2 regions of the Brevibacillus sp. MER 51 genome follow, and region 2 is predicted to be linked to the other one. Evidence: riboswitches for the same ligand, from Rfam matches in the RefSeq annotation. Region 2 holds a riboswitch; the other holds the start of a gene.

Region 1 (12,456 bases), on a different contig from region 2:
TTCTTTTTCGCCGCATCCGCAAACATTTTCATACTCGGTGTAGTACGCATCGGAGGTATCGGATAAGGACTGGAGCGTTTCCCCCCCAACGGATTCTCCTCGCCAGCGATTCCCGCCATCTTTTCAAACTTATCGAAGTACGGCTCCAGTTGATCGTAGGTAATGCCCCAATCCTGGATTGTCATTCCCTCTGGAATTTTCTTTGCCCCATACCGTTCAATCGTCTTGGAGCGGATTTCGAAATCATACGGCAAGAAGCGGAATGTCTGTCCGTTCCAGTGGACACCAGATCCCCCGAGTCCTGTCCCGAGCAAAAAGGAACCGTATGACCGCATGGGAAGCGCACGAACGTTCATTCTACTGCGGAACGTAATCGTTTCCTTGGACAAATCTTGCATCAACTCGTAGCGAAGAGCGTAACGCAATTCGTCGTGTACCATGAAGTAGTCTTCCGTTTTGCGCTCCTTGCCTCGCTCTAGTCCCACTACGGTCAGACCTTGCTTGGTTAGCTCAGAAGCGATAATGCCTCCTCCCCAGCCCACCCCTACGATCACGACGTCAACCTTAGGCAACTTTTTGGCCATATCTACTGTCCTCCCTTAATGTTGATGATCCCGCAAGCTTAAGGGAGCCATCTTCACAAACTCAGGCTTGTCAATCACCTGTGTATACGCCATCTGATTGCCTGGGAAATTCTTCATTTTCCAGCCGTCCATATTTTTATTGCCTCCGTATAGAGGGTCTGCATAAACGCCTTCGATCGTACTGGCCCGCAGCATGTTGAAAAAAGTGCTCGCCGAAATGGTCGTCAATTTTACTTCATCCGTTTCAAAAGCCTTTAAAACAGCGTCTTGCTGTTCCGGCGGGAGCTCATAAAACCGTTTTCCGTGGGTACTGTTACTGTAGTTGTTCATCTCTTGAAGGCCGATATCGAATATTTCCCTTCGTTTCAACCTGCCTTGATAGCCCTGTGTAATCTCACCTGGATAAAAGGGAGCTTGCATGTATTCTCGAGCATTAAAGCCCCAATCACCCGCTAGCTGGTGGTCAATGAAATAAGCTGCACCGAGTGCCTTCGCCCCCGGCCCCAGCTCATCCTCAGGAAAAATGCGCTCACAAGCAGCATCCGCCACCTTGAATTGTTCAGGCGTAAAAAACATGAGCGCCTGATTGTAATCGGCTGCGGGGGGCGGTGTTGCTGGCTGCGCCGGGGGTTCCGGTTTGCGGAGCAAGCTCCCTGCCACGCCACCCACGACCAAGCTACCAAGCACCAAGCCAGAGTTTTTCAAGAAGTTCCTTCGGGATACTGGCTGCTCCTTCACGTTGTTTGAATCTGCCAAGTCTACCACCTCCAGTGATTTCCTTCCTTTGGTTTGTGCATTTTTTCCCCAAGATAATCGTGGTAGCGGAAATTTTTCCAACAAGCTCCACTCATAACTTCAGGCAGCGAACAAAAGATAACTTTACATAGGTAGGAAGACTTGGAGGGATCGTGATGAAGCACTTCCACAAATGGGTTGGAACCGCAGGATTAGGAACTGTACTTTTACTGACAGCTTGTATGAATCAAGCCGCTCCGCCTACGAAGCCACAGCCACACACGCCAGCACGGACACAGTCCGTTGCGCAAGCTCCAAAAGGCGCTACGGTAATTCCAAGCGTGGATCGCGATAAGAAACTCACGACAAATGCACACGGTCATACGTATAGCGGTATGGGCAATGCTCTCTACAGCTCCATGGGCAGCTCACACCTGCACACGGGTGGTCCTTCTACAAAGCTGGAAGCCCAACTGAAAGCAGCGGGCGTTCACGGCGTCCAGGCATTGATTGTAAATGATGCGATCTATTTGGCACCTTCTACTGCCAATGCACAATCAATCAATCAAATGGACCCGATGCAGTCCCATCTCATCAGCAATTACTCTGGAAGCTCCAGTCGCGGGCACGATGATGCCCGGACAAAATCAGGGAGCGGAACCTCAGGGACATTGGGTACGAGCGATCATCGGAACACATTTGCACAAGCTCGCACCCAAATCGAGCGAATCTATGGAACGGATACACCCGTGAAGTTCGTGAGCTCAAAAAAAGGCATCAAAGCGCTAGAAACGGTGAAAAAGCACATAAGAGATCAAAAGAATCAGCAAGCCATGGCAGAACAGTTGAACGTGCTCATTCGTGAAGCGAAGCGGTAAACAAAGAAAAAGGGACAAGCACACTCGCTTGTCCCTTCCTTATTTCGATAAAAAATCATGGATTTCGTTCACGGTCTCTTGCGGATGCGTCACCATCAGCAAGTGTTGTGCTTTCGGTATCATTTTCACCTTGGCCTGCTTCACAATCCGTTGATAATGGACGACTGCCTGACGATGAAACTGCTGCTCTTCTTTTGACATTAGGCTGTCGTCAGCCAGTAGTAAAAGCACAGGGCATGTCAGCAGTTGGAACAATTCCGGCTGGCTGTGGACGCTGTACTCCTGGAAGTAAGCAGAGAACGCTTCCCTCGGCAAACGGTAACCGTAGCTGCCGTCTTCCCTTTTCAAAAGCTCGTCTCGCATCCAGCCCTTTGGCATCATTTTCGTACCATACCGTTCTGCGAACTGCCTTTCTGCTTCCTCTACGGAAGAAAACCGCGTGGTAATCAGCCTCTCGACAACCTTCTCCCTATTGAATCCGGGCACTTCACCCAAGGAATAATAGCCTCCATCCAGCAAAACGATCGAAGCTACGCGCTTGGGCTCGCGAATCGCAAGCATCTGGGCAGGGACAGCAGAAAAGGATGCTGCGACAATCGTGACTTGTTCGAGCTGTTCTTTCTCCAAAAGTTGAATCAAATCCGTAACGATCCGCTCAAATGAAAAGGAACCATGGCTCACAGAATTCCCGTGACCACGGATATCTACCGCAATCACCCGATATCGCTCTGCCAATGCTGGCAAGATGGGCGCAAACAGTAGCTTGGTGTTGCGAATGCCATGCAAAAGCAGCAGGGCAGGTGCATCTGGCTTTCCCGTGACGCCGTACTCCAGCGTGCCCTCTTCTACCTGCAAACGATTGACTTGCGAGAACAATTCTTCGTTCATTTTGCGTGCCTCCTTACTAAATACGCCCCGGAATTAGTACGCCAATATGATCGGGATGTAACCTGGCGATGTAAAATAGTGCGGCGACGATGCATACACCGGCTACTAGTGTGATTACTTCCGTTTTTCTCCACCGTTTACTGCGGTAAAAACGATGCTGACTGTTACGCATGCGAAAGCCTTTGGCATCCAATGCATTGGCGATCAATTGCACACGCTTGAGAGAATTGAAGATGAGCGGTACGAGCAAATAGCTGTACTTCCTGATGCGTTCTGGAACACTTCCTTCGCTCGTCGACATCCCTCGTACCATCTGCGCTTCCCGAATGATCGCCAAATCATTTTTGACGAGGGGGATAAAGCGAAAAATGAGCGAGAGCAAATAGCTGATCGGAAATGGAACGCCAATCCCGCGAAGTCCCATTGCGATTTCTCTGGGCGTTGTCGTAAACATATAATACATGGACAAGAGTGCTACATTTGCCAATCGTAGTCCCATTCCCAATGCCCATAAGACACCGACATCCGTAATTTGCACGGGATAGTGGATCAACGGAATCGTGCTGCTCCAGTACGGAGTGCCTGCATTGGTAAACGGCAGCCACGTAATCACAGCAAAGCACGAACCGATTCCACCAACCAATACATACACCTTGATCATGGAGCGCTCCCAGCCCAGCTTGGCAATCAGTGCCATGTTTATCGCCAACAGAATGATAAGCGCGCGCGGGTCCTGGAATAAAAAAGGGAGCAAGCCCAGCAGCATAAATACAAGCAGCGCGTAGCTCGGATGGGCATTCTTCATCTTAGCTCCCCTCTCCCAGCAGCTGTTTTTTCATCGCTGTCAGCGTGAGTGGAATCGGGTCAAGGACACCTACCGCTTTCCCGAAACGATACATGGCAGGCGCTTCTACTTGGGCAACAGCTAATACTTGCGGCTGCGAAAATACGTGCTGTGGGTCCCCGTCGCATAGCAGCTTTCCTTTATGCATAACGATCACTCGCTGGGCGTACTCCGCTACCAGACGCATATCATGCGTGATGACGATAATGGTATGGCCTTCCGCGTGTAAATGCCTTACCAGCTCCATCATTTCCTGCATCCCTCGGTAATCGAGACCGGTCGTAGGCTCGTCCAGTACGATCACTTGCGGCTTCATCGCCAAGATCGAAGCCACCGCAATTTTTTGCCGCGTGCCTTTGCTCGAAAAATGAGGCTCTTCTTCGCCTTTGTCGGATAACCCCACTGCTGCCAACGCCTCCGCGACAGCTTGCTCAATCTTTTCAGACGGCCAGCCCATGTTTTTGGGCCCAAATGCTACCTCCGCCTTGATGGTCGAATGAAAGATTTGATGATCAGGATTTTGATAGCAATACGCCACGACTCTTGATAGTTGGGCAACATTCATCGTCTTGGTATCAAGACCATTCACTTTGACGGTACCCTGTGTCGGTTTGTATAAACCGTTACAATGCTTGGCCAACGTCGTTTTACCGGAACCATTTCCCCCGATGATCGCGACGAACTCTCCCTGTTTTAGTTGGAGCGAAACGCCATGCAGCACCGGCTTTTCTTTTTCATAGCCATACCAGACCTCATCGAATTCAATGACGGCAGTCACAGGCTTCCCTCCCGAACGAGCTTTCCTTCCTTGTAGTGGAGTGCCAGCTCCTCAACAGTCAGAGGCACACCAGCAGAGGAGGCCGACATGACGCCTCCCTGACATAGCTGGTGGTAGAGTCGGATGACGTCCGGGACCAATATACCATGCTCGTCCAACATGTCCACTTGGGCAAAAAATTGGCGAGTCGGCTGGTCCAATACGATTTTCCCCCCGGCAATCAGAATCATTCGGTCGCAAAAGGCCGCGAGCTCTTCCGTTGCATGGGACGATACCACAATCGTCATTTCTTTTTCCTGCTTCAGCCGTGAAAGGAGCGAGAAGACCTCCCGCGCTCCCACCGGGTCCAGCTCGGAAGTAGGCTCATCCAAAATGAGCACCTTCGGACTGTGGGCAAGAGCGGATGCAATTGCGACCCGCTGCTTTTCTCCCCCCGACAGCTCAAGAGGCGAACGATTAGCAAAGCCGTGCAAGCCGATCAGATCGAGTACTTCTTCCATTCTTTTTTCCATTCGCTCGTCCGACCAACCGGCATTCTCAAGCGAGAAAGCAAGCTCCTCTTCGACGGTCAGCCCGATGAACTGGGTTTCCGGGTCTTGAAAGACGATGCCTTGCTCGCTTTTGGACTCGACACTCCCCACGAAGTGTCCGCCGTAGTTGGACGGAATCAGACCCGACATCGTCAATAGCAGCGTCGTTTTCCCTGCGGCAGCAGGCCCGACAACGCCAACCACTTCCCCTGGATAGAGCGCCAGATGAATGTCCGCTAACGCAGGCATTGCTCCCTCTTCATAGTGCCAATAGACTCCGTTTACTTGCAGCAATGGTTCTGTTTTCACCTTGCGATCCTGCTTTCATTTCCAAGATAGTTGAATTCCTGCAAGGGACGGCCCCGGTATAGTCCAGAGCGTTTCACAAATGGGTACAACAGCTTCAAGAGGATTGGCCCCAGAATCGCCGTTGAAATGGCTTGGTTCAAGAACACGGTTGGGATGTACCAGACCGCCACTTCTTTTGGTGTCAGACCCAGTGCCACGTTAATCAAAATCGCGCACGCTACCACAATCGAGCTGATAATGACAACAAACACGATGTATTGAAGGATGCTCCGCTTTGTTTTCAGTGCAGGGTGACTCACAGCGAGCAACCCGATAAAGCCTCCCATAAAATTAGAAAAGAAACCGACCGCGATCGCATGAGGCGGGGCGCTTCCGGTTAACAAATCACTGACCATATTTCCAAAGGCAAGGCCAATGCATCCCGGCAGGCCGAATAACATGCCAAATACGGGCTGAAGGGCATTGGCTGGACGGATCGGGACGGAAGGAATGAGCTTGATATTGGCAAGCATAATAATGGCAACAGCGTAGAGCGCGGCAGTGACGACAATCAGAACGTAATCTACTGTCGTCCATTTCCGCCGGAATAGAGTCGAAAGCATCAGAATAAACCCTCCTTGTGTCAAGCGTTAATGTTTGGAATATTCCTGTAGCCAGTTTACTCTCTCTTTACTTGATCGTCTAGAAGAACCCCTTTGTTCTGGCTGTAGTGGTGGGGAGGAAACAGGAGGATAAAGACAAAAAAGGGAGAGAATCATTGTTCTCTCCCTCCTGAATCCACTTTCAAATATGATTTAAATCCCACGTTAGAAGAAGTGCATTTCCAGTCCAAGCGCCTCTGGAGCCCAGCGCTCCCGCCATTTATTCAGGAGCGTCAATCCCTCTTGCGGGGCGTAGGCCGAAGCGAAGACTGGAAATGCACTTCTTCCCCACTACAGCCGCTCCCCTCTACTCTTCAAACTTCAGCATTTCCAAATTGCTTTTTTTGACTTTCACCAAATACAACAAATAGATCAGGCCGACAAAGGTCCAGAGCAAGCCGAGCATCATGGACGTTGCTTCCAGGTTGACCCACAAAAAGGCGATGAACGTTGTCCCGATGAGTGGAGACAGCACGAAGCCCCACCAATCTTTGATAGGCTTGTTCTTTTGTTTGCGGAAATAGTACGCCATTACGCTGATGTTCACAAAGCTAAAGGCGATCAGTGCACCGAAGTTAATAAAGGAAGTTGCCGTTAATAAATCCAAATACAGAGCGAACAGCATCAGTGCTCCGACCAGCAAGACGTTAAACAAAGGCGTTCTCAGCTTCGGATGTACATAACCGAACCAGCGTTTCGGCAAAAATCCATCTCGTCCCATTGCGTACAACAAACGCGTGACACTCGTGACGGATACAAGCCCGGAAGCGAGTGTAGAGGACAACGCCGCCGCCAAAAACACCAATTGAAAGATCGTCCCACCGATAAACAGAGCAATCTCCGCAGAGGCCGCTTCTGGATCAGACAATACCGAAACATCAGGAAATAATGATTGCATGAAATAAGATGCCGTAATAAATAGCGCTCCTCCTGCGAGTGCCACGAGCATAATCCCGCGAGGAATCGTCTTTTCCGCATCGACGGTTTCCTCTGTGAGTGTGGTTACTGCATCAAAGCCCAGGAAGGAAAAGCAAAGAATCGACGCACCGGAAAGCAGTGCAATGACAGACATATCCGGTGACACAAATGGTCGCAGATTGAATACTTGCCCAAGACCGTCACCATTCATAAGACCACGGATTGCCAATCCTGCAAACAACAAGACGACCACGACTTGAAACAGCACCAAAATCGAGTTGACGGATGCAGTTACGGTTACGCGAAATACGTTTAGCCCCGTCACCAAAACAATGAAGCCAATAATCCACCACGCTGTCGACACATCAGGAAACACGGATGATAGGTATACCCCCGTCAACAAGGCGTTAATCATCGGTAAAAACAAATAATCCAGCAAGGATGCCCAGCCTACCAAAAATCCTGCGTAGGGATGAATCGTTTGCTGCGTATACGTATACGCGGTCCCTGCTGAAGGGAATAGCCGTACCATCTTACCGTAGCTTGCCGCCGTAAACAGGATCGCAAGAAGTGTGACTGCATAAGCAGCAGGAACGTGCCCCCCCGTTTCTCCAGAAACAATGCCAAAGGTGTCAAAAACGGCCATCGGGGCCATGTAGCCCAGTCCAATTACGACAATATGCCGCAACTTCAAACTACGTGTTAGTTCTGCTCTCCCGTTCACTGCCTGTCCCCCTTTTTGTAACAGAATAATTATACACGCCGATTTATAATCACGAAAGAAAAAAGCGCTGCTGCACACGGGATCTCCATGCACAGCAGCGCTTGATTTATATGAGTATTTCCTATGCTTTTGGCAGTTCAAAGGAACTCTTTAACGATACAATCCGGTTGAATACGAGCTTATCATCAGTCGTATGCTTCGGATCGACATTGAAATAGCCATGACGGAAAAATTGATACTTGTCTTGTGGCTTGGTTTCTTTCATATTTGGCTCCACATAGCCTTGCAGCACTTCCAATGAATTCGGGTTAACGTTGTCGAGGAATGTACCCTCTGCGTCCTCATCATCCATAATCAATGGCTCGTACAAACGGAATTCAGCAGGAACTGCATTGGTCGCATCCACCCAGTGAATCGTCCCTTTTACCTTGCGACCAGTAAAACCGCTGCCGCTCTTCGTCTCAGGGTCATAGGTGCAATGGATCTCGATCACGTTGCCGTCTGCATCCTTCACGACGTCATTGCATTTAATAAAGTACGCGTGCTTCAGACGCACTTCATTTCCCGGGAACAGGCGGAAATACTTGCTCGGCGGGTTTTCCATGAAATCGTCCTGCTCAATGTAGATTTCGCGGGAGAACGGAATTTGACGATTGCCCATCTCTGGGTTCTCTGGGTTGATCTCCGCTTCGAGCATCTCGACTTGTCCTTCCGGATAGTTCGTGATGACGACCTTCAATGGATTCAATACAGCCATCGTACGTGGTGCCTTCAGTTTCAAGTCCTCGCGGATGAAGTACTCCAGCATTTTCTCGTCAACGGTGCTGTTCGCGCGCGCTACCCCTACTTCACGGGCGAATGTACGAATTGCTTCCGGTGTATAGCCGCGACGACGGAAGCCTGCGATGGTTGGCATGCGCGGGTCATCCCAGCCGTCTACTACATTCTCATCGACAAGCTGTTTCAGCTTGCGTTTACTCATAACGGTGTTCGTCAGGTTCAAGCGGGCAAATTCGTACTGGTGAGGCACATTCTCCATTTCGCACTCGCGGACTACCCAATCGTACAACGGGCGATGATCTTCGAATTCCAGTGAGCACAGAGAATGTGTCACGCCCTCAATGGCATCCTCCAACGGATGAGCGAAGTCGTACATCGGGTAGATGCACCATTTGTCACCTGTGTTGTGATGCGTTGCATGGGAGATCCGATACAGAACCGGATCACGCATGTTGAAGTTTTGAGAAGCCATGTCGATTTTCGCACGAAGCACCTTTTCTCCGTCCTTGAATTCCCCTTGGCGCATACGTGCAAACAGATCCAGGTTTTCCTCCACTGACCGGCTGCGGAACGGACTATCTGTGCCTGGCTCTGTCCATGTTCCGCGCATTTTCCGCATATCTTCTGGAGAAAGATCGTCTACGTAAGCCAGACCTTTTTTAATCAACAGCACCGCACGGTTGTACATCTCTTCAAAGTAATCAGATGCAAAAAACAACCCGTCCCATTCGAAGCCAAGCCATTGAACGTCCCTTTTGATGGCCTCTACGTATTCGATGTCTTCCTTCACCGGGTTCGTATCGTCAAAACGCAGGTTGGCCTTGCCGGAGAATTCTCGAGCCAACTCAAAGTTGAGGCAGATCGCTTTTGCATGTCCAATATGGAGATACCCGTTCGGTTCTGGGGGAAAGCGGGTAATGATTTCCTTTACTTTGCCCTCTTGCAAGTCATCAATCATGATATTGCGGATAAAATTGGATGCCGCTACCTTGTTTTCCAATGAAATCAACCTTTCACTTCACCTTTACATTCCATAATACTGATTCTCTACCCAGAGTTCAACAAAATCGGGTCGTTGACCGACCCGCTCACGTCTCCCATTGCTGCCTCGTTTGCCATTGTGACCTGCAATACAGGTGAACGACAGAATCAATGGCTAAGCGCTGCTCCGTGATTCCACGAATCGTTTCGAGATGCTTCGGGGAAATCAGATGTAGCAAAGGCTGTTCAACATGATTGAAACGTTGGAATGCTTCCGCTGCAATCCGATCCCACTGCGGGTAATACCGAAGCAAATCATCAGGCATTACGCGGGAGCGGTCCGTGTCAGACTCGGGCAAACAATCAAAAGGTTCATCCAAATTTAACGTTCCGTAATCATCGGTCAGCTCTTCGCCCGGTAAAATATCCCGTGCTGCCAATTCCATATCATACATGGTCGGCACACAATTCGCATGAAAGCTGTGGTTCACGTACCTTGCCTTATCCCAGCAAAGAATGTACTTTCCGAACTGGTTCTTAAACGAATATTTTTGTACGTCCTGTTTTCGTAATGAGTCAAGTCTTTCCACAAATGCAGGGTCCAATACCTGGTCCAAATCATCCTGTGCCCATACAATCGTTCCTTTTGGGATAAACCTTGTCGCAAACACACCGTACCCGATCTCATCGTTGATATAACGCAATTCTGTATCGGGATGCATCATGGTCTTTGTTTCACTCCTTGGCGAATGTGCCTTTTTATCATCATAAGCAGTTCTGCCCCAGGAGGTGTGTGAATGTATGCGAAAAACAACCTTTCCTATAAGCATTCCTGACTATTTTTCTGGATTAAAATATTTTTTCTTATTTACCACAAATGGTAAATAGTCTATATTATTGGCAAACGGACTTTTAGGAACATTTTCCCACAACGATCGAATCATTATTTGTGTCATGTCATTTTATGCTTCACCCATTGATATCGAAACGGCATACCCGGGGAAATCCGGCGACGCAAAGCTACAGGGGCTACCTCCGCAACAGCGGACACGCTTGCCAGCTACCGAAGTATTGATGTAGGACGAGACCAATGATCCTATATCATTGGTCTTTTTTTGCGCGCGCAATGTCTATTTTTGTCTATTTTTGTATGTTTGTGTATTTTTAACTTTTAAAGGAGGTGAGGCAACAGCGGATAGCCGGTTTAATGAAATCATTATTCTATTCATCATGAAGGAGGTTTCATAGGAATGTCATTCTTGAAGAAACTCTCGACCGTCGCGCTGACTGCTGTCATCGGGCTATCAACATTCTCTGGGGCACAAGCTGCTAACCGTCCAACATCGATGTCACCGAACGCTATGGTGACGACTCCCCACTATCTGGCTACGGCTGCGGCCCTGAAGACATTGGAAGACGGTGGAAACGCAGTAGATGCTGCTATTACAGCCGCTTCCACCTTAGCTGTTGTCTACCCTCATTACACAACCATTGGCGGAGATAACTTCTGGCTCATCTACAATGCCAAAACCAAAGAGCTGAAGGCACTGAACGGCAGTGGTCGTGCAGGCGAAAAGGCAACCATCGACTATTACAAAGGCAAAGGCTACGAAAAAATCCCGTCCCGCGGTTATGAATCGGCAAACACTGTCCCTGGAGTTGTCTCCGGCTGGTGGGAGGCGTACAACTACGCCCATAAAAAAATGGGCAACAGCAAGCTTCAATGGAACAGACTGCTGGAGCCTGCCATTGGATACGCCGAGAACGGATATCCAGTCTCCCCCAACCAAGTGTATTGGACAAAATACGCGACAGATCCAACTGACAATGACTTGAAGAATCTTCAACGTTTTGATGGATTCCGTAAAACATTCCTGAAGCCCAACGGCGATCCTTATGCAGCAGGCGAAATTCTCAAACAAAAGGACCTTGCCAATACTTTGCGAATCATTGCGAAAAAAGGCGCTGACGGTTTTTATAAAGGAGAAGTTGCTAAAAAAATCGTAGCAGACATGCAAGCCAACGGCGGATTGCTCACGTTGAAAGATTTTGAGAAGCATACCTCCACTTGGGCAGATCCTATTACGGTAGACTACCGCGGATACAAAGCATACAACGTTCCGCCTAACTCCCAAGGCATGGCATCACTCTCCATTCTTAATGTTTTGAATAACTTTGACCTTAAGAGCATGGGTGAAGGAACACCCGATTACTATCACACGATTGTGGAAGCTACCAAACAGGCTTTTGCTGACCGCGACAAATGGCTGACTGACCCAGCCTTTGCGGATATCCCTGTAGATGAGTTGTTGTCCAAGCAGCACGGGAAAGATTTAGCTGCGCGTATTGATATGAAGCAAGCAGCCAAATCCGTAGAACCGCTTGATCCAAAAGGCGATACAACCTGGTTCGGGATCGTCGACAAAGATGGAAACGCCGTGTCCATCATTCAGAGTCACTATTTTGACTGGGGTTCCGGCATCGTAGCGAAAGATACGGGTGTCCTTTTGCAAAACCGCGGAAGTTATTTCTCTTTGGATTCCAAACACATCAATCACTTGGAACCAGGCAAACGTACCTTCCACACAATTAACCCAGCGATGCTCTTCAAAGGGGACAAGCCTTATCTCCTTTACGGAACACAAGGGGGAGAAGGACAGCCGCAAACGCAAGCCGCTCTCGTCACGCGTATTGTAGACTTTGGTTTCAGCGTGCAAGACGCAATTGAAGCGCCAAGATGGCTGCATGGACGCAACTGGGGATCTGCTTCCAACAATCTCAAGGTGGAAAGCCGCATCCCTCAAGAAGTCTTGGACGAGCTCATTAAACGTGGGCATCCAGTCGAAAAGCTGGAAGCAGCCTATAC
Region 2 (12,456 bases):
GGCTTAATTCCGCTGCTTGTCATTTATAAAAAAGTCCCGCCTATAAATGCGCAGGAGACTGTAACACCGCGGGCACAGCTGGCTGTTATAAAAAATAAAAAAATTCTGGCCGCGGTTGTTATCACGTTGTTGTACATCGGCGCTTATTCAACAGTGTTTACTTATATTGCGCCTTTCCTGCTAACCCGGGCAGAGCTTTCGGCATCCGAGATTTCGGGGATTCTGTTTTTAGCAGGCATTTGCAGTTTTATGGGGTCAAAAATTGGAGGGGTTATCGCAGATCGCAAGGGACCGAAATTTTCGATTTATTTTGGACTCTCCCTTCAGGCAAGCATGCTGCTTTTGCTTTCGGTCATGGATGGAGTGATAACTGTCCATATCGTGATCATCATGCTGTGGATGCTCGCCACATGGGCAACGTCTCCGGCCCAACAGCTATATCTGGTTACTCAGGTGCCCCGTTCGCCGGATATCGCTCTTGGCATCAATACATCCTTTATTCAATTTGGCTTTGCTTTGGGATCATGGGTTGGGGGACTGGTGATCAGCAACGCCTCTGTGGAGCATCTAGGCTGGTCCGGATTTGTTATTGCGTTGCTGTCACTGTTGCTCGCGATCCGTTTGTTTTCGTTAAAGAAAGAGAAAGAGCAATTATCAGCGTAGAAGATAGCGAAAGATGCCTTTTCGTCTCTCTCGACAGCATTATTTTAGGAAAACGCCCCAAGATTATTTGTGCTACAGAAAAAACGAAAGAGATAGTGCGACAATTCTTTAAAAAATACGGTAATAGTGCCGAACTCCTTTTTATTCTAAAGAAATTGGTATAATCATGATAAAAAGGAGGGGTACCACTATGGACCGGATCGATGAACAAATCCTCCGCTTATTGCGGGAAAATGCCCGGATCACCAGCTCCGACATCAGCAAGCAGGTTCATTTGTCCGTGCCTGCGGTCTCCGAGCGAATACGTAAGCTGGAGGATACAGGACTCATCAAGCAATTCACGGTGAAGCTGGATCGGGAGCAGCTATGGCTTCACCTGATTGCGTTTGTGATGGTACAAATCGAGAAAACGGAGCATATCGCTGGCTTCCGTGAAACGGTCATGCAGGCAGACTGTGTCCTTGAATGCCATCATATTGCGGGAGCTTACGACTATGTATTGAAGATCGCCGTAAAAGGGACGGCTGATCTGGAACGATTCATCTCTGAAACATTAAAGCAAGTAGAAGGGGTAAGCAAGACGAATACGATGATCGTCCTGTCTTCCATGAAAGAGGAGATATGAATCTGATGGCGATCTGGAACGGTCTATTATTCGGGATGATGCTCCAGCTATCCGTTGGTCCGGTTTGTCTGGCGGTGTTGCATCGCTCAATGACTCGGCGATTGCGGGAGTCACTTATGATGGTACTGGGTGTGGCACTCGTGGATACGGTGTATATGGTAGGGGCAATTGGGGGACTGTCGCTGCTGTTACAAATCCAATGGGTCAAACAGATGGTCTTGATTATGGGAGCCCTGATTTTGACTTGGTTTGGGATTCAAACCTTGCGTGCCATAAAAGGAAGAGGAGAGCATGAACAAACACCAGTCCAGCATCCTCGGTCGGATCGAAGCAGCTTTTGGCACGGCGTGCTTCTGACGCTCGCAAATCCTCTGACCGTTCTGTTTTGGGCGGGAGTATTTGGTTCGCTATTGGCATCTGGCACTTTTGTTCATTCAACGGAGTTGTTCTTGTTTGCTACGGGCTGTCTGTTATCGACTTTATTGTTCCTGGGGTTGGTAGCTTTGTTGGCCGCGTATTTGGCTCGCTTTTTTCGCCCGGGTTGGCTCAACGTTTTTCATGGGCTTAGTGGAGTCTTTCTAATTGGGTTTGCGATTGTCCTTTACGCAAAAAGCTGTTTGCTGCCGCGATAGTGGCCTTTTTAAAGGAGTTCGGAATGACTGCATCGAATTTTAATAGGATACAGGAATTGTGAGAGAAAATAGTGTTTTCCTCCCATGTGAATTGGGTAATAGATAGGAAGATAGAACCCTTTCTTGTGAAAGTACCATAGTACAGGGTGTGAGGAGAACCAGTGATGACGACGGATACGTGCTTGAAATGCGGCAGTCCGATGGGCCGGGGAGAGTACAGTTGCCAGGTTTGCGGAGAAAACGAAATACAAGACTACCAGATGATTCGCAATTACGTGAGAACCTATCCGAATTCGAATGCGATGCAAATTGCCAATGCAACAGGGATATCTGTTTCAAAAATATTGCGTTATATAAGAAATGGCTCGTTAACGGTAGTAGACAGTCCGCCCCGCAGAGGGCGATCATGAGAAAAAAGAGAAAAGCCCACAAGCAGTCGCGAAAGCATTTCGTGTAGCTTTGTGAGCTTTTTTATTTTTGATGCAATCTTACAACCAGCGTAGACCTTTTGGATAATGATTTTTGAGTTGCCCCTCTGATTGCTTGCCCCAACCGATGGAGAATCCATCTACAGTAACCAGCGTCCAGCCGCTTTCCCCATCTCGCGTGAGCGCTTCTCCTTTTAGGTACCGCAACAGTTCAGGATCGTCCGCGCCATACGAAGCGACACGGGCTGCCTCCGAAGGAGAGAGGGCGAGCGCCAAGGCGTGTGCAGGTTCAAATCTGTTCTTTTTTACGGTTCCCAGGTGCAGACCGACGCGCATGACCTTGAGCTTGTCCCAGTCGAGCTCGGGAGCAGGTGAGTAGTAGAGCTGCTCGCCAAATAAAAGAAAAGCAGCTTCATCTTCGAATGATTTGGAGAGCGCCGGGAGCGCTTCGACTGCGAACGTACGCCAGGCTGCCAGTGCTTCTTTTCGACCCGTCGGAGTTGATTTTGCTGCACGCTTTTCTTTACGCTTCCCGGAAGGTTCTTGAACCTCAGCGCTCTCGCTCTTTTGCAGCTTGGCGAGGTAATGACCTTCTCCCTGTAGACGATGCGGCCACAATCTGGCTGTCTGGGTGAGCTCCTCGTTTTGTGGCGACGCCCACTCGGGTTGGCCAGCAGAAAAGCAATCTGCATGTGGCAGCGAGATGATCTCAAATTCCGGGTGACGGTCCAGGAAGTTAACCAGGGACTGCTCATTTTCCAACGGAGCAAATGTGCAGGTGGAGTAGACCAACGTCCCGCCTGGCTTCAGCATTGCAGCGGCCGCCTCGAGAATATCACCTTGCATGACATGGCATTCCATTACTTTTGCAGGACTCCAGTCTTCGATTGCTTCGGGTAGCTTGCGAAACATTCCTTCGCCAGAGCATGGAGCGTCTACCAAAATTCGGTCAAAAAACTGGGGGAATCGCTCTTGCAAACGTTCAGGCGTTTCGTTGGTCACGACGGCATTGGTAACGCCGCAGCGCTCCAGGTTTTCTGACAAGGCTTTTGCTCGAACAGGATGGATCTCGTTTGCCACAAGCATTCCTTGTCCACGCAAAAACGCTGCAAGCTGCGTCGATTTCCCTCCTGGCGCTGCACATAGGTCGAGGATGCGCTCACCAGGTTGGGCACCGAGTGCTTCGGCAGCGGACATCGCGCTTGGCTCCTGCAAATAGTACATGCCGGCGGAGTGAAAAGGATGCTTGCCGGGACGAGCTGGCTCTTTGTAGCGAAATCCGTTTTCGCACCAAGGGACTGCTTCCAGAGCAAACGGCGAGATTTTCAAAAAATCGTCACGCCCTACCTTCAACGGATTGACCCGTAAGCCGTGTGTTACAGGCTGATCATAGGAGGAAACGAATGCCTCGAAATCGTGCCCGAGCAAGGTTTGCATGCGCTCGGTAAATGGTGTCGGTAAATTTTTTGTCATAACAGCCTCCGATGTCAGATTTTGGCCCCATGTGAAAGGAAAAGATAGAATCATGGCGAATCATAGAGAATGAGGTGAGAGCATTATGGAAGGATCCCGTGCAAAACGCTACCGCTCCCGGCGGAGGAATGACTCGGAAGTAAGCCGGTTTTGGATCATGGGGTTGCTGTTCTCACTGCTGGTGCTCGCTTTTGAATTCTTTATCGAAATACCCGCCGACGCAGATTGGCTGATCGATATGGAGATGGCTTTGTTTTCTGCCAGCTTTACATTGCTTGCCTTTTATCTGCTCGGACTTACCTTTGCCTTTTCACGCCACCAAAAGGCAGGGAAGATCAATCACCAAATCATCATCTATGTATGGTTGGGTGCGATCTTGTTTCACTTGTTCCTGCTCATCAGCAATTTGTCCAATCAGCATGTGTACAAGGCAGGGATCATTCTATTTTTAGGACCATTGTTTTTAACTGTCTACCATTTTATCACGTACTTGGCAGCTTTGCGCGAGGAGCGTGAGGAGCAGGAGGCAGCTACGACAGCTACGCTTGAGCGTACGGCCTACCAGATGATTCTGGAGGGTGGGCGTGTATACAGCGAGCTAAGTCGCCTGAAAACAGAATATCCAGAAGTGGAGCAAATGCTTCGTGCCAACGATTTTCACGATAAACTGGAGCGCTATGCTTTGGAAATGCAGCAGTATTTGCAGGCGAAGCATTTTGAGCGTAAAGACGTGGAGCTCTTGGAGGGTCACTATTATTTCTTGGAAAACTTGCTGAGCTTGGCGAAACAACATCCGGGAATAATCGAGTCCCGCGTATATAGCCGCCGAGGTGACAATTGATGGGTACAGAGGAGAGGGAAGCGGATGTTTTGGAAAAAAGACAAAGGCCTGGCAGATAAAGAGACAGCAGCGACGACAGCCACAACCACAATGACAGGACAGCAAGACGCTTGGAAACATGAGCTTCGCGATCTTTACGAACAGATGGGTGCGATCCTCAGTTCAAACCAGGCGATGAACGCCGAATCCGATCAAATGGTGCGACTGGTGACAAGGATGAAGCGTGTCGTAGATAATATCCAGGCCATTAACGAGCGGGATGATGAATCTGCGAGCCAGTTGTCGGTTCGAGGAGAGCGCCTGACAGACATCTGCAAACAATCGGTAGCGTGTGCAGATGAAGGCAAGAAGGCAATGACGGACGTTGTGCAGGTCATGAGCCTGCTCGACAAAGAATCGGTCCATACGTCCAAGTCCATGAGCCGCTTGGAAGAGAGCTCTTCGGAAATTACGAGCATCGTCAAGGTGATCAGCGACATTGCGAATCAGACCAACCTTCTCGCCCTGAATGCAGCGATAGAAGCGGCACGTGCAGGTGAACAAGGCCGAGGCTTCGCTGTCGTAGCGGATGAGGTACGGAAGCTGGCCGAGATGACAGCGAACTCGACCAAGACGATTGCAGAATTGATTGGCAAGATTCAGGAAGAAACAAAAGAAGCATTGTCTAACAGTGAAAAAAGCAGCAGTGCAATCAAAAATGGACTTTCTATCAGCAAGGATGCTGCACAGAAGACAGATCAGATCGTGAACGCTTTCCAGGTACTGAACGTCGAAGTGTCGGGTGTGATGGAAATCATCGCGCATCAAAAGCGATTTGCTGATGATGTGTCCCAGCAGGTAAGTGATGCAAAGGGCTTGCTGGACGAGCTGAATGAAGGCTTGACCAAGCACATAAGGGACGCCAACGCGACAGAGCAAATGCTCGCGACGAGCGTAAAGAATGTCAAATCGTTATTGTGAGCATAAGGAAGAAGAACCAGGAGTCCGTATCCAAGCGATGCGGGCTTTTTGATATTTGTTACTTCCTTTCACGAAATATTTACATGTTTTCGTTTGACTATTAGGAATAGAGTACTATAATCAAAGTATCATTCTCCATATCTTTCCTTTTTTCGACAAAATCATATCGGCATTCGCTATGAATGGGCAAACCCATTGAAAAGTGGGGACGCAAAGCCACGGGCCTAATGTACACGTTACGATGGCAGCCGGGTTGCCAACGAGCAGTGTATTTTGCTGTTTTAGTTTTACGGCTCCTTTCATGCGAAAGGGGCCTATTACCTTTACAAAAGGGAGAGGTTGTAGCATGTCAATCCTGCAAACATTGGACAAGCAGTACATCAATGGGGAGTGGCGCGACGGGCTGGGCGCGAAGACATTGCAAGATATCAACCCTTACAATGGGGAAGTCATCGCAGAATTCAAAATGGCAAATCTGGAGGATATCGACGCGGCTTACAAGGCGGCAGCCCACGCGAAAAAAGAGTGGGACGAAGTGAATGCTTATACCAAATCCCGAATGTTGGAGCGTGCTGTTCACTATATCGAAGAGCATGAAGAAGAAATCATTCAGATCATCATTCGTGAATTGGGCGGAACCCGATTGAAAGCGTTTTTTGAGATCGGGCTTGTGAAGGATATTATTCGCGAGGCGGCTACCTTCCCAGTGCGGATGGAAGGAAAAATTCTGCCTTCTCCCGTAGACGGAAAAGAAAACCGCTTGTATCGGATTCCCGCAGGAGTTGTCGGCGTCATCAGTCCGTTCAACTTCCCCTTCTATCTGTCGATGAAGTCCGTAGCTCCAGCTCTTGGCGCGGGCAACGGTGTCGTCCTCAAACCACATGAGCACACGCCAATCACGGGTGGGACTCTCATCGCGAAAATTTTTGAAGAAGTAGGTCTGCCCAAAGGCTTGATTAACGTCGTAGTGACGGATATCGCTGAAATTGGCGATGGTTTTGTCTCCCACCCGATTCCGCGCATCCTTTCGTTTACAGGGTCTAGCCAAGTTGGGAGCCATATCGCGCAGGTGGCAGCGAAGCATTTCAAAAAGGCGATTTTGGAGCTGGGCGGCAATAGTGCGCTGATCGTTTTGGAGGATGCGGATCTCCAGTATGCCGTCAATGCAGCAGTATTCAGCCGTTTTACCCACCAAGGTCAGATTTGCATGTCAGCTAACCGGGTTCTGGTTCACCAAGATGTATACGATAAATTCCTCGATTTGTACGTGGAAAAAGTATCTGGACTCAAGGTAGGAGACCCGAATGATCCTGACACGGTAATCGGTCCACTCATCAATCAACGGCAAGTCGCCAATCTGATGGCAACGATCGATGAGGCGATACGCGAAGGAGCCGTTCCTGCACTGAAAGGGGAAGTAAAAGGAAACGTGGTCGAACCGATTGTTTTGACAGGAGTGACCACAGACATGTCGATTGCATCCAAAGAGCTGTTTGGTCCGGCTGTTTGCATCATGTCGTTTGCTTCCGAGGAAGAAGCGATTCGCATGGCGAACGAGACACCATTTGGGTTGTCCGGGGCAATTCACACCCGTGATCTGGAGAGAGGTGCCGAGATGGCCAAGCGCATTGAGACCGGCATGATTCACATCAACGATGGAACGATCAATGACGAGCCAATCGTGGCGTTCGGCGGTGAAAAGCACTCCGGGTTGGGACGATTGAATGGTCAATGGAGCTTAGAAGAGTTTACTACGCTGAAATGGATTTCGGTTCAGCACAAGAAGCGTCAATTTCCGTACTAATGCCAGCAAAATATAGAGGTGAAGAGGGTCATGAACGGATACGAAGAATGGAACGAAACAGAGGCTTCCGAAAAGGGGAAAAACGCAGAACTGCTCGAGGCTTTCATCAAGGTTGCCCCCTATTTAAATGATTTGCTTTCCGATGACATTACCATTGGGGTCTACGACACGGAAAAGCTATTGTGCAATGTACCTGCCCAAACATTTGCACTGCAAGTCAAGCCTGGTGATCCACTCCAGGAAGGAGATGTGATCACCAACGCGATCCGAAAAAACACCAAGCAGGCGATGATGGTCCCCAAGGAATTGTTTGGTTTCCCTCTCGTCGCACGGGCGATTCCCCTGCATGATCACACGGGAAAAGTCATTGGCGGTGTCGGCATTGGTTCGAGTATGGAGCGAGCCAATGAGCTGTATGAAATCGCTGCAAATCTCTCGAGTGTCGTCGAGCAGGTGAGTGCCACCACACACGAGATGGCCGTGCAGATCGGGAATTTGAACGAGCAAATGAAGGCGATCTCAGAGCAAGCCAATGATGTCAGCCAAAGTACGACCGAGATCGAGCAAATTACACTCGCCGTGAAAAAAATCGCTGATCAAAGTAACATTTTGGGACTAAATGCGAGCATTGAGGCTGCGCGAGTAGGAGATGCAGGGCGTGGGTTCGCTGTCGTTGCGAATGAGGTTCGCAATATGGCGACGGATTCCAGGGCGAATGCAGACAAAATCAAGCAAACCACGGATTCCATCCGGGATTTGATAACGCTTCTGCAAAACTCGATTGAACTGATCAATCAAACCATGGAGAGTCAGGCAGCCGCCACAGAGGAAATTTCCGCGACGATGGTCGAAGTGAGCGGCAATACGCAAAAGCTGGCAGGGCTTGCCCAAGAAGTGTTTGAAATAAAGTAAGCCCAGACATGTAACAAAATTCCCCTCTCAGGAGTCTAACTTTAGAGAGGGGAATTTTTCCTTTAGTTCTTTTGTGTGGTGGGTAGCGGTTGCTCCAGCATATAGCGATATACCGGGACTTCATCGCCCTTTTCAACGGGCAAGAAGTTAAACGTGACGTAGCTGTCCACTGATTCCGGTTCCAGGGCTAACGCAATGAAGTTCGCGTTTGGCTGGGCCATGCTGAACACGTAACTACCCGCAGGAAAGGTTTTCGTTGTTTCTGTTACATTTGCAGTCACTTGGTTGGTGAAATGCCCATTCTCGTAAATCGTATTCACCTTGTTTTCCAAAATGGTGTAGCTTTCTACCGCTATGGTCGTTTCTTTTGATAGCTTGCTTACCGAAACACCGAGCAATTCCAGCTTGGTCGCGACGTCATGGTAGCCAGGAGGCATGAGGTAGGCAGTGGGGCGCTCGCGCTCGAGTATGGGATAGGCATCCGTGGAGCTTACCCAGTCGATGGGGGTAGACACTTTTTTTGCGGTGGCTAGGTCGACCACTTCGAGAGACTGACCCGGTACGCGCTTATTCTCACTCAGGATGACGAGTTTGTCGTTGTCGTTTGCCTTTTTGCCTTTTTCCGTGATTTCTGCGCGTGCCTGCATCACGGCGGACTTGATTGCTTTGGCGTTGGCCGCTGTTGATTGAATGACAGCAGCGTGAGTCATGGCCTGGCTGTATACACGGCGCTCAAAATCGGCGCGTCCAATGCCGATGCCGCGTGTTTCCACCAAAAACGTCAATGTGTTTTTCAATCCAAGAGCATTGCGTCCGATTCTTGTCTCTGTGCTGCCTTCTGTTGCGGTCATTTTTCCGTCCTTGCCTTTTGCCAGCGTATAGTAAGCGTGATTAGAAAGCTGCTCCTTGTCGAGTGCTTTTTGAACGTCAGCCAAGAGCAGGTTGTCTGACATTTTTCGCAGGTTGGCGGGGATATTCAAGTTTTTCGCAGAGGAGATTAGAACATCGTAGGAAGAGATCGCGCCTTTTTCTCCAACATCGCGAAGCTGGCTGGAAGAGACGCCGTATTCGTGGGCGTCAAGCACCACATCAGGTTGATAGGCATTAATGGCTTGGTGAACCGCTTGCACTTCTGGATATTCTACCTTCATGTAGTCGCGGTTGGCATCCAGCTCTGTCGCGATGTAGCGTTTGAACTGGTAGGAGCCATCTGGATTGATGCGGGGAACAATCGCAATGTTTACTTTATCCAAGAGATCGGCGCCAAGTTTTCCTTCTGCCAGCCATTTGGCGATCAAAAGAGCAGATTCACCGGATGCGGGTTCATTTCCATGGATTTGTGCCTGTAGCCAGATGAGTGGCTTCTCTTTGTTTTGTTTGAGCTTGCCGTGGTCTTTGCTGAATAACAGCAGGGGGATATCGCGACCTTCCAGGGATGTACCGATGGATAGCAGCTGGATTTCCTTGTTGCCTGCAGCCAATTTGCTTATGTAAGCCATCATTTCTTCCTGGGACGTAAAAGCTTCTTTTCCTTCTTGGAAGCCAGGTGTCCCAAACTGGATAGTTGGCTTGGGAAACAAGCTCTCAATCTGTGCAGGCTGTACATAGGTTGGCCCTATTCCGTAATAAGGAATGTGGGTTTGTGGTTCAGCTTGGTTGGCATGGATGATTGAGGGGCTGGTGAACAGAGATATTACGAGTGCTGTAGAAACAACGTAGCGTACTTTCTTGTCCATAAATTCCCTCCTGAGAAATAGAAGTAGACACCTATGGTTAATTTATCAGATTATTATAAAAATAATAATCACTACGAAATATTCATTTTAAAGTAGGACTTTCGGTTCTCCTTTAATAGAATAGGGGGATGACATGGTCAGAAAAATCAGCAGAATGCTCCTTTTGATGACGGCCATCGCCGTAAGTAGTTTCTTTCCGAGCGATATTTCTGCAAACGAATGGAAAAAACCAACAGAAACAGAGACTGTTGACCACCTGAATGGCGCGATTCACCAAAAACAAGAATTTCGATTCTCCGATGGTGTCACGTATTGGGCCCATAAAATGACAGGTCAGCGCAATATGATGCCCCACGTTTTCACCATTCCGATTCAGGGCAACAGTCAGAACATGATGTTCCGCTATCGTGCCTATGATGAATCGAAGAAACCGTATTGGAAGGTTGTCACGCTTGATCAAGTCCAGATCCTTCCGCTCTCCTCAGGTTTTGTAGAGACGGAGGGCAGGTATATTTGGTTAGGTAAGCCCATTACCTACGTGGATAAAGGCAGAGCCACGATTGAAGAAAAGCCGGCATTGGCGTTGCCAGTCGAAGTAAAACAGACGGCTTATGGTGTCGAGCTCGTGATCAAGCTGCCGATGAAAGCAGGGGTTATCAGTGAAATGTGGGCGCTCGATTCGAGAGATCCGCTCGTTCCTTGGGGAGAACAATCGATTGACAGCGTCTGGATTAACTTGGACGTGACGGAAAAGGCAAAATGGCTGTACGATGGGTATTACTATCAAAGCCCTTCCACGTATGAGCCGACTTCGGAGTCCTCCTTTTGGCGGATTCCTGAAAATTATGTCCTTCGCTCCTTTTTATATACAGGTGGAAGCAAGGCTGCCCGGGATATGGGCTATGTAATGCTGAGGGCGAGCTTGAAACAGCAGGAGCCTGAGGGGTACTGGAAGACGCAGCCGCGCTCCTTGTGGCTAAGTGGCGATTACGGGATACCAGAAGGCTTTTACGATACGAGATTCAACACAGGAGCGGCAGATCTGATGCTGCGGGGCTGTGATCAGTATCAAGAAAAGGACTTTTGCCAATCAGCGAAAAAATATGCTTCTTACTTTCACAATCACGCAGCCATGAACCGTTTTGTCATCGCTGGTGTACAGCAAGGCTGGCTGGTTTCTGACTACGCGACAGCAACGAATCCGATGATTCAGACACATGTTTCTTTGAACCATCAGTTGGCGGAAATCAATTTTCTCTACAAAAGCTACCTGCAATTCGGCGACCGGACTGACAAAGATTTAGCGGATATGATGCTTTATGGTGTCGTAAACCTCGGATCGCAGTGGATTCTCGGAAATGGCGATTTGCATTACGCTTATTTTCCCGATGGAACATTCGGCAGACCGGACTATCCGTTCTTGACCTACAATGACTTGGTCGAAACGCAGCGCTTGTACCGTCAACTGCACGGGATGGATGAGATGACGCTTGCGATGCTAATTGACAGTAAATGGATGTGGATGCAATTGAATAATGTTTCGTACCGTTAAGAAAAAAGAACCTAGAATATAATAAGCTATTTCGCAGCAGCCGCTTCCCTGTAATCTTCAGGGAAGCGGCTGCTTAATTATAGCTGGTGGATCATTTCGCAATGGCATATGAACCTTGGAATCATGTATGGCGCTTTTCAAAGGAGAGCAGTCTTCTCGTTTTTTTCAAATGCGTCGATGCTCCCAATACAACGTCCCATTCTTTCGTACCACAAGCAGTGCATCGATACCGTTGACGTTTTACCGGTATCTCAATGACTTCATTATTGATGAGATCTTTGTATATTTGGTGTTTATTATCAGATTTGTGAAAGCTCCCATTCCCACAATGAAAGCAAATGATAGGGGCAACAATTGTAAAATTGTATTCGTTGATAATGATACTCACCTTCCGAGATGCGTGTCGCACAAAGTTCTAGTAGAATTAATAAAAATAAATAAATTTTATTAGCACGACCCATTTTAACAACGAAATATTGGTTAGTAAACTGCCCAGTTATGGAATAGCAAAGCCTAGACTAACGGGACTCTGTTTGACGTGATTGATCATAAAAAATTGCCGGTTTTCCCTCTCATAGGTGTGACCGGCATACTTCACTTAAAGTTGAGAGCATTCTGATCTATTTCCGCAAGGCAAACAAGGTCAAAAAGCTGACAGCCTCCCGCAGCTCTACGCTTAAGCGGCCCGCGATATCTGGCGTAATTCCCTCTTTGTATACCGGCTCTTCACCCAGCAGTGTGAAGCCATTTTCGCTCGCCAACTGCTTGGCTTCCCAGGGCATCATCGTATTTTGGATCGTCGTCTCTTCATATAGTCTGCGATAGCTATG

What was found. Region 2 has a riboswitch for cyclic di-GMP ahead of yfmT (benzaldehyde dehydrogenase). Riboswitches for the same ligand answer to the same signal wherever they lie in the genome.
Region 1: linked by a shared signal. The riboswitch ahead of ggt (gamma-glutamyltransferase) and the one ahead of yfmT (benzaldehyde dehydrogenase) in region 2 are both predicted to bind cyclic di-GMP.

The regions. Positions count from the first base shown of each region.
Region 1 is NZ_JAMAUS010000006.1:129,625-142,080, reverse strand. Features, by position in the region: gene M3630_RS14765 (GMC family oxidoreductase) at 1-584, opposite strand, end outside; gene M3630_RS14760 (gluconate 2-dehydrogenase subunit 3 family protein) at 600-1,340, opposite strand; gene M3630_RS14755 (hypothetical protein) at 1,496-2,197, shown strand; gene M3630_RS14750 (alpha/beta fold hydrolase) at 2,237-3,085, opposite strand; gene M3630_RS14745 (energy-coupling factor transporter transmembrane component T) at 3,102-3,890, opposite strand; gene M3630_RS14740 (energy-coupling factor ABC transporter ATP-binding protein) at 3,892-4,707, opposite strand; gene M3630_RS14735 (energy-coupling factor ABC transporter ATP-binding protein) at 4,704-5,546, opposite strand; gene M3630_RS14730 (QueT transporter family protein) at 5,543-6,148, opposite strand; gene M3630_RS14725 (APC family permease) at 6,495-7,829, opposite strand; gene M3630_RS14720 (glutamine--tRNA ligase/YqeY domain fusion protein) at 7,951-9,618, opposite strand; gene M3630_RS14715 (SET domain-containing protein) at 9,698-10,315, opposite strand; cyclic di-GMP riboswitch class I at 10,570-10,658, shown strand; gene ggt (gamma-glutamyltransferase) at 10,841-12,456, shown strand, end outside.
Region 2 is NZ_JAMAUS010000004.1:220,587-233,042, forward strand. Features, by position in the region: gene M3630_RS10755 (MFS transporter) at 1-663, shown strand, start outside; gene M3630_RS10760 (Lrp/AsnC family transcriptional regulator) at 854-1,288, shown strand; gene M3630_RS10765 (LysE family translocator) at 1,294-1,920, shown strand; gene M3630_RS10770 (hypothetical protein) at 2,085-2,330, shown strand; gene M3630_RS10775 (RsmB/NOP family class I SAM-dependent RNA methyltransferase) at 2,409-3,821, opposite strand; gene M3630_RS10780 (hypothetical protein) at 3,907-4,662, shown strand; gene M3630_RS10785 (methyl-accepting chemotaxis protein) at 4,687-5,622, shown strand; cyclic di-GMP riboswitch class I at 5,798-5,883, shown strand; gene yfmT (benzaldehyde dehydrogenase) at 5,969-7,426, shown strand; gene M3630_RS10795 (methyl-accepting chemotaxis protein) at 7,457-8,338, shown strand; gene M3630_RS10800 (M14 family metallopeptidase) at 8,401-10,074, opposite strand; gene M3630_RS10805 (hypothetical protein) at 10,208-11,626, shown strand; gene M3630_RS10810 (class I SAM-dependent methyltransferase) at 12,247-12,456, opposite strand, start outside.